2 regions of the Pseudomonas sp. GW822-FHT05A08 genome follow, and region 2 is predicted to be linked to the other one. Evidence: riboswitches for the same ligand, from Rfam matches in the RefSeq annotation. Region 2 holds a riboswitch; the other holds the start of a gene.
What was found. A riboswitch is a leader RNA that binds a small molecule or an ion and turns the genes downstream of it on or off. The one in region 2 is predicted to bind cobalamin.
Positions count from the first base shown of each region.

Region 1: another riboswitch for cobalamin. It lies ahead of cobO (cob(I)yrinic acid a,c-diamide adenosyltransferase); the one in region 2 lies ahead of cobW (cobalamin biosynthesis protein CobW).

Region 1 is NZ_CM179511.1:5,309,815-5,314,216, forward strand. Features, by position in the region: gene bluB (5,6-dimethylbenzimidazole synthase) at 1-359, opposite strand, end outside; gene AC3RCP_RS23725 (cobyrinic acid a,c-diamide synthase CobB) at 356-1,681, opposite strand; gene cobO (cob(I)yrinic acid a,c-diamide adenosyltransferase) at 1,678-2,289, opposite strand; cobalamin riboswitch at 2,370-2,605, opposite strand; gene AC3RCP_RS23735 (hypothetical protein) at 2,769-3,350, shown strand; gene AC3RCP_RS23740 (PQQ-dependent sugar dehydrogenase) at 3,423-4,402, shown strand, end outside.
Region 2 is NZ_CM179511.1:4,450,787-4,455,188, reverse strand. Features, by position in the region: gene cobM (precorrin-4 C(11)-methyltransferase) at 1-374, opposite strand, end outside; gene AC3RCP_RS19950 (cobalamin biosynthesis protein) at 456-869, opposite strand; gene AC3RCP_RS19945 (CbtA family protein) at 866-1,573, opposite strand; gene AC3RCP_RS19940 (CbtB domain-containing protein) at 1,585-1,773, opposite strand; cobalamin riboswitch at 1,872-2,093, opposite strand; cobalamin riboswitch at 2,199-2,397, shown strand; gene cobW (cobalamin biosynthesis protein CobW) at 2,494-3,561, shown strand; gene cobN (cobaltochelatase subunit CobN) at 3,565-4,402, shown strand, end outside.

The DNA of each region.
Region 1 (4,402 bases), 860 kb from region 2:
AAAATATGCCGCTCACGGTCGTCCATCAGCGCCGCCACCAGGACCTCGGCGCAGTCGTTGATGCCTTCGACCTTGAGCTTCATGAACTCATCGGAACGCTCGCCCAGGGCCTCGGCGGTGCGTACCCGCTCCTCTTCCACCAGTTGCTGGATTTGCCCGCGCAACGACCGGTCACTGATACGGATGAACCGCCAGGGCTGCATCAGGCCGACGCTGGGCGCCTGGTGCGCCGCCTCCAGCAGGCGACGCAAGACCTGCGGCTCGACCGTGCCACCGACGAAGTGACGCATGTCACGACGCTCGGCGATCGCGCGATAGACCGCGTCGCGCTCGGCCGCGGAAAAGGCGTTGTCGCTCATGGGCGCCGCGCGAGCACGCTCGCTCCTGCCGGCGCCAGCAGGGACGCCACCGCTTCGGGGTTGGACGGAAAATAGAAATGCACATAAGAGGCGGTCATCCGCCCTTCGCGGTAAACCGCTTCCGCGCCGCGCCCGCCATTCGGGCTCAGGCCGCGAGCGATCGGCGCAAGCTCGGTGCTGGTCAACGAATGATGATAGGTATGCCCGCGCAACGAACCTTCCGGCAACTCCACCGCCTGCAAGGCCAGGGCCGCCAGGCGCTTTTGCATCACCGCATCGCCGGGCAACAGGCCCAGCAGTTCGGCGCGCTCGCCGTCGACGTCGGTCAGGGAATCCAGCAGATACAACATGCCGCCACACTCGGCGAGCAAGGGTTTGCCTGCGGCGTGATGCGCGCGGATCGCGCTGAGCATCGAGCCGTTCGCCGCCAGCGCCCGGTGATGCAGTTCCGGGTAACCGCCCGGCAGGTACAGGCTGTCTGCCTCAGGCAGTACCGCGTCATGGATCGGCGAGAAAAAGACCAGCTCGGCGCCCATGGCCCGCAGCAGATCCAGGCTCGCGCCATAGGTAAAGGCAAAGGCTTCGTCGCGGGCCACGGCAATGCGCACGCCGGCCAACAACGGCTCAACGGCAACCACCTGGGGAGCGGCGAATGCCACGGCGGGCGGCAAGGCCACTTCGCAGCTGTCAGCCAAGGCGGCCGCGGCGGCGTCGAGACGCAGATCCAGATCGTTGAGTTCGCTGGCCTGCACCAACCCCAGATGGCGGCTGGGCAGTTCGATGCCGGTCTCCCGGGACAGCGCGCCGTACCAGCGCAAGCCCTCGGTCAGGCTGCCTTCGAGCAACTGCGCATGCCGCAGGGTGCCGACGCGGTTGGCCAGCACGCCGGCGAACGGCAAGTCCGGCTGATAACGCGCCAGCCCCAGCGCCAGGGCGCCGAAGGTCTGGGCCATGGCGGTGCCATCAATCACCGCGAGCACTGGCACCCCGAAATGCCGCGCCAGGTCGGCGCTGGACGGCGTGCCGTCGAACAGCCCCATCACGCCTTCGATCAGGATCAGGTCCGCCTCGCCGGCGGCCTCCCATAACAGGCGGCGGCTTTCCTGCTCGCCGACCATCCACATGTCCAGTTGATACACCGGCGCACCGCTGGCGCGCTCGAGGATCATCGGGTCGAGAAAGTCCGGGCCGCACTTGAACACGCGCACCTTGCGCCCCTGATTGCGATGCAGGCGGGCGAGCGCGGCGGTCACGGTGGTCTTGCCCTGACCGGAAGCCGGCGCGGCAATCAATACCGCCGGGCAATGACGGGCATCACTCACAGTTCGACGCCTTTTTGCGCTTTGATCCCGGCCTGGAAGGCATGCTTGACCATGCCCATTTCGGTGACGGTGTCGGCCAGCTCGATCATCTCTGGCTTGGCGCCACGTCCGGTGACCACCACATGCTGCATCGGCGGTCGCGCCTGCAGGTCGCTGAGCACCTGATCCAGGTCCAGATAGCCGTGCTTGAGGGCGATGTTCAGTTCATCGAGCAGCACCAGGCCGATCGTCGGATCGCTCAGCAGTTCGCGGGAAACCGCCCAGGCCGCTTCGGCCGCGGCAATGTCGCGCTGGCGGTCCTGGGTTTCCCAGGTGAAGCCTTCGCCCATGACATGGAAACGCACCTGCTCCGGGAAGCGCCGGAAGAACAATTCCTCGCCAGTGCTGTTGCGGCCCTTGATGAACTGCACCACGCCGCATTGCATGCCGTGGCCCATGGCCCGCGCGAGCATGCCGAAGGCCGAGCTGCTTTTGCCTTTGCCGTTGCCGGTCAGCACCAGCAGCAAACCGCACTCGTTCGGCGAGTTGGCGATGCGTTCATCGATCACGGCTTTTTTGCGCAACATGCGCGCCAGATGGCGTTCGTCACGATCGGGGGATTCAGTCATGGGGCAGCTCTCCGTTGGGGCTGGATAACGGGGGGCAGGAATAGGAATAGACGGCGCAAGCCTGGCATCGCCCACCGTGATGCCGCTGGATGGATCAGGCCGGTCTCCGGGCTTGTGAGTGGCTGGGATGCCCAACTGCGCGCCTTCCCATGTCGACAGTCGACACAGTGGCATCAGGCGCAGTCTTGACTCACTTACCGTTGCGGGGGCAGCGCCGGAATCGTCGTGCGTGCGCCTTCGGCACGCGTACTCACCGGCTTCCCTGTTTCACTCTGTCGACCCAAGGCCACAGAGCACCTGAAACAAGTCGCGAAGGTTAGAGGGTTGGGGGTGGAGCGTCAATTAAAGCCCCGCAGATCGGCGAATGCTGCATATCGGAAAAATGACGCCAATCTTGTGCCACACTCAGTGCAGTGATATCAAATAGCCATAATCTCGTTAAAAAACTCCAATATCTGAACAATAATAGGAAAAGTCCGATGCAAGGCATGATCATCAGCAATCCGAAACTGGAATTCCTGCGCCCTGCCCTGGAACGCTGGTTCGATTGCATCGACCGCTACAACACCGTGCGCGGCGATAACGAAAGCCCGTACTGGTTCGACGAAAAAGCCAACCTGGGAATGCTCTCGGCGGCAGCCTGGATGGCGGAGATGGTCACCCTGGAACACGCACCGAGCAAAAAACAGCTCGAGGACGGCGACCGCAGCGGCCGCACCGACCTGTACATCGCCACGCAGGAGGAACGCGTCTATATCCAGACCACCCAGCGTTGGCCCCGGGTCAACAGCCTGCACCTGACCCAACCGTTGCTGGATGCCGCCAGCGACGCGAAAAAAGCCAGCTACCCCAGCGACCTGAAACTCGGCTGCCTGTTCGTCACGCCACAGAAAACCCAGCACAGTGCCACTCCGGAAGAATTGCAGGACATGGTCGACGACCTGCAAAAGGAACACTGCTGCGCCGTGGCCTGGTACTTCCCCTATGCGTACCGCAAATTGCGCAACGAAGCCGGCAACTATCACCCCGGCGTTGCCGTGCTGTTCAAGGAAGCACGCTGAGCAGGTGGAACCATCGTCCATCTGTGCTTCTCTATGACTACACCGACTTCGTGCACTCATAGGGAAATCAGCATGCTCAAGCTTCGATACGCAATCCTTGCCGCCGTCGCCGCAGGCCTCGCCGCCTGTGGCGAGACCTCCACCCTCCAGGTCTCCGACGGCACCGGCCCCTCGCCGAAACTGCCCGAACCGAACAAGACCCTGTTCCCGACCGTGAACATCGCGCCCGCAATCGGCTGGCCGCAAGGCGCCAAACCGGTGGCCGCCGCCGGCACCCAGGTCGCCGCATTCGCCGAAGGCCTGGACCATCCGCGCTGGTTGTACGTGCTGCCCAACGGCGACGTACTGGTGGCGGAGACCAACGCCCCGCCCTCCCCCGATGACAGCAAAGGTATTCGTGGCTGGATCGCCAGCAAGATCATGAGCCGCGCCGGGGCCGGCGTGCCCAGCCCGAACCGCATTACCCTGCTGCGGGACAAGGATCACGATGGCGTGGCGGAAACCCGCACGGCATTCCTGGAAAACCTCAACTCGCCGTTCGGCATGGCCCTGGTGGGCAATGATCTGTACGTCGCCGACACCGATCGCCTGCTGCGCTTCCCCTACAAGGACGGCGACACCAAGATCAGCGCCCAGCCGACCAAGGTGGTGGACCTGCCTGGCGGCAAGCTGAACCACCACTGGACCAAAAATGTGATTGCCAGCAAAGACGGCAGCAAGCTGTATGTCACGGTCGGTTCCAACAGCAACGTCGGCGAAAACGGCATGGATCAGGAGGAAGGTCGCGCCGCCATCTGGGAAGTCGATCGCGCCAGCGGCAAGCAACGGATTTTTGCCTCAGGCCTGCGCAACCCCAACGGCATGGCCTGGGAGCCGCAAAGCGGCCAGTTGTGGACCGCGGTCAACGAGCGCGACGAGATCGGCAGCGACCTGGTGCCGGACTACATCACCTCGGTCAAGGACGGCGCCTTCTATGGCTGGCCATTCAGCTATTACGGCCAGCATGTGGACGTGCGAGTCACTCCGCAGAACCCGGACCTGGTGGCCAAGGC
Region 2 (4,402 bases):
AGGGTCAGTTCGGCCCCCAGCAAAGCCGCGCAGGCCGCGGTGGCGGTCACGCCGGGGATGATCTCGAAGGGGATGCCCAGCTCGCGCAGGCAGCGAATCTGCTCGCCGATGGCGCCGTACAGGCTGGGGTCGCCGGAATGTACCCGGGCCACGTCCTGGCCTTTGCCATGGGCGTCCTTGATCAGCTCGATGATCTGCTCCAGGTGCAGTTCGGCGCTGTTGACCAGCTGTTCGGCGCGATGGCCCTGGAGCACCGCTTCGGGCACCAGGGAGCCGGCATAGATGATGACCGGGCAACTGTGGATCAGCCGCTGGCCCTTGACGGTGATCAGTTCCGGGTCGCCGGGACCTGCGCCGATAAAAAAGACGGTCATGGCGTTCTCCTGTGAAAAAAGGGGCGAGGCAACCTCACAGATGAAGATTGCTCATGATCAGCGGCGGGGATTATCGAAGATTTACCCGGAGCAGGCCAAGGCGAGGGTCGCCTGGGCGTATTTCTGCCGCGGGACCAGCAGCTTTGCCGGGCTTCGGGCCAGGCGTTCGGCCAGGGCCAGGGCGGCACTTTCGGCGACCCCGTAGCAGCCGGTGCGTTCGTAGGCGATCTGCGAACGATGGCTGAGTTGCAGCACATAAGGCGTCAGCTGGTTACTGCTGAAACAGGTCAGGGGCAGGTCCAGGTGCGCGGCCAGGGCCAGCAGCCCGGGTTCCTCGCATTTCAGGTCGATGCTGGCCAGGGCCTTGATCTGCCCAAGGTCGATGCGGTGGGTGCTCAGGGTCTGGTCGAGCAGGGTGCGCAAGGTCTCCACCGGGCAGCCCCGCTGGCAGCCCAGGCCGACCACCAGGGTCGGCGCTGTGCTGGCCTGCGTCATGCCGAGTACTGATCGTCGCTCTTGCGGCGGAACAGCCAGGCGCTGATCAGGCCCAGGGCCAGCCAGAACGCGGCGTTGGTCAGCTGCGAAGCGATCTTGAACTGCGCCTCCAACTCCTCCGGGGCGAGCATCGAATGCACTTGCGGCTGTGGCGCGCCGATGAGGTGCGGCACGGCGAGGATGGCCACGCCCAGCGCTTTCAGCAGCCAGTTCCGGGCGAAGACGATCAGGGCAATGCCGGCCGCGGTGGAAGCGGCGGTACCGACCCACCAGACCTGCCGTTGCGCCAGGTCCGCGGCGGCGGTGCCCGGCAGTTCGGGCGGCAGGCCGAGGGTCGGCGCCAGGCAGAAAGTGGCATAACCGGCCAGGCCCCAGAGCAGGCCCTGGGAAGTACGGTTCGGCGCGCGCAGGGTGTAGAGACCGGCGAGCATCAGGGCGAACCCCACGGCGACCACCAGGTTGCCGCCGGTGGTGGACAGCACGCGCTGCCAGCCGTCTTGCGGCTCCCAGGCTTCGGCGTCGTGGCTGTGGGCGGCGGTGCCGGCGGCATGCTCATGCGCTTCTTCATGCTGGGCGGCCGGGGCCTTCTCGTAGGTTTCCGCCTCCAGGATCAGCGGTGCGACCCAGAAGCTTTGCAGCAGGGTCAGCAACAGGGCCGCCAGCAACCCGGTGAACCCCGCGGTTTGCGCGATACGCTTGATCATGTCGGCAGGTCTCAGTGGCAAGGGAAGGCGGCGCTGTGGCGGGTATCGTGGGCGGCGTTGTGCACCGCTTCGATATGGGAGAAGCCGGCGAAATACACAAGGCACGCACCGAGGATCGAGGCGCCGATGGCGGCGACCAGGCGTTGGCTCAGGGTGGCGGTACTGCTGCTGGAATGGCTGGTGCTGCTGATGATCGACATGGCGCTTCCCTCTGGTGTGTCAGCGGGTGAATCGAGCGCAGCAAAACCCCGCGAGACGGGCTCGCGGGGAATTAACAGCGCCCGCCCACCGCGGGTTTGTTATGACTGTGCAGCGGGCCGGTCTCCGGGCTCGCGAGGGGCGGGGCTTGCGCCACGCCTGCAAGAATCGCCTTCCCATGCCGGACTGCTGGCACAGTGGATCTGATTCTTCGCTCGCTTACCGTTGCGGGGGCAGCACCGGACTGATCAAGGCTTTTGGCCTGTGACGCACCGGTTTCCCGTTTCACCCTGTGAAGGGCACCCGTAACAAGGTGTGTAGGAGAGCATGGGCGAGGGAGGGGCGTCAATTGGCAAGGGTTCTCGTTTTCGATCGCAATTGGCCTGTCCTCGCGCTGCATGAACATTGACCGCCCCCCAAGCTCTGCGTAGCCTTGCGCTTTCGAGGTTCTTCGGCGTCTGTCGAAGCTAAGAAGGGAACGCGGTCCAAGCCGCGGCTGCCCCCGCAACTGTAAACGGTGATGAACGATGCAAGGCCACTGCCAGGCGGCGGGAAGGCGCATCGTTGGCCAGTCGAACGACCGGCACGCCGTCAGCCAGGAGACCTGCCTCGGACCTGATTCTCACTACAACCGGGCGGGGTGATCCGGTGGCGAACCCTTCCGTGCAGTTGCCTGCGCGGCTCTCGTCCCGTATGCCCGCCACCTTGCCAAAGGGCATCCGATGAAAACACTGGCCAAACTTCCCGTCACCATCGTTACCGGCTTCCTCGGCTCGGGCAAAACCACCTTGCTGCGGCACATGCTGGACAACGCCCAGGGTCGACGCATCGCGGTGATCGTCAACGAGTTCGGCGAGCTGGGCATCGACGGCGAGATCCTCAAGCAGTGTTCCATCGGTTGCACCGAGGAAGAAGCCAGCGGTCGCGTCTTTGAACTGGCCAACGGCTGCCTGTGCTGCACCGTGCAGGAAGAGTTCTTCCCGGTGATGCGCGAGCTGGTGGCCCGTCGCGGCGACCTCGACCATATCCTGATCGAAACCTCTGGCCTGGCCCTGCCCAAACCTTTGGTCCAGGCATTCCAGTGGCCGGAAATCCGCAGCGCCTGCACCGTCGACGCGGTGATCACCGTGGTCGATAGTCCGGCCGTGGCCGCCGGCACCTTCGCCGCCTTCCCGGACCAGGTCGACGCCCAGCGCAAGCTCGACCCCAACCTCGACCATGAATCGCCGCTGCACGAGCTGTTCGCCGACCAGCTGTCCAGCGCCGACCTGGTGATCCTCAACAAGGCCGACCTGATCAGCCCGGCAGACCTGGCCAAGGTGCGCCTGGAAGTGGCCGAGGAGCTGCCGCCGGCGGTGAAAGTCATCGAAGCCAGCAGCGGTCGCCTGCCGCTGGACGTGCTGCTGGGCCTGGGCAACGGCTCGGAAGAACATATCGACGGCCGCCACAGCCATCACGATCATCACCACGATGGCGACGATCATGATGATCATGACCACGACGCCTTCGATTCCATCTCCATCGAGCTGCCCCAGGCCGACGAAAGCCTGCTGCTGGACGCCCTGACCCAACTGGTGGTGCAGCACGGCATCCTGCGGGTCAAGGGTTTCGCGGCGATCCCCAACAAGCCGATGCGCCTGTTGATCCAGGGCGTGGGCACGCGTTTCGACAAGCACTTCGACCGCCAGTGGGGCGCCGATGAAGCCCGTGCCACGCGCCTGGTGCTGATCGGCCAGGAACTGGACGCGACCCTGCTCGAAGCGCAATTGCGCGCCGCGCTTAGCGTGTAAGTCATGCACCTGCTCAGGACCCAGCCCGGCGGTTTCGTGTCGGATGACAACATTGCCGACCTTGGACAAACCCCCGCCGAGCTGGTGATCCTGTGCAGCGGCGACTCCAGCCTGGCGCTGCTGGCCGAAGCGGCGCAGCAACTGCCGGAGGATTACCCGAGCTTTCGCCTGGCCAACCCGATGCAGGTGCAGAACCATGCCTCGGTCGACCTGTATGTCGACCAGGTGCTGCGCCACGCCAAGGTGATCCTGATTTCCCTGCACGGCGGCATCGCCTATTGGCGTTATGGCATCGAGCAACTGGTGCAGCTGGCGCAACGTGGCGTGCAGCTGATCCTGGTGCCGGGCGACGATCGTCCGGACCCGGAACTGAGCGACCTGAGCACGGTGCCCGCCGCCGACCGCGAGCGCCTCTGGCACTTTCTGCGCCAGGGCGGCATGGGCAATGCGTTGAACCTGTACCGCTGCCTGGCCAGTGGCTGGCTGGGGCGTGATTACCCTTGGTCCGAGCCGCAGACCCTGCCGCGCACGGCGATCTACCACCCGCACCAAAGCAGCGCCGCCCTCAGCGACTGGCACGCCGATTGGCGGGCTGGCCAGCCGGTGGCGGCGCTGCTGTTCTACCGCTCGCATTTGCAGGCGGCCAACACCGCCTTTATCGATGAGTTCTGCCGGCGCTTGTTGGCGGCGGGCCTGAACCCGCTGCCGATAGCCCTGGCCAGCCTGAAAGAGCCCGGTTGCCTGGCGGTGGTCGAGGACCTGCTGGATGAAGTGCAGGCAGGGGTGATTCTCAACACCACCGGCTTTGCCCAGTCCAGCCCGGAGGCGCCGCACTTGCGGC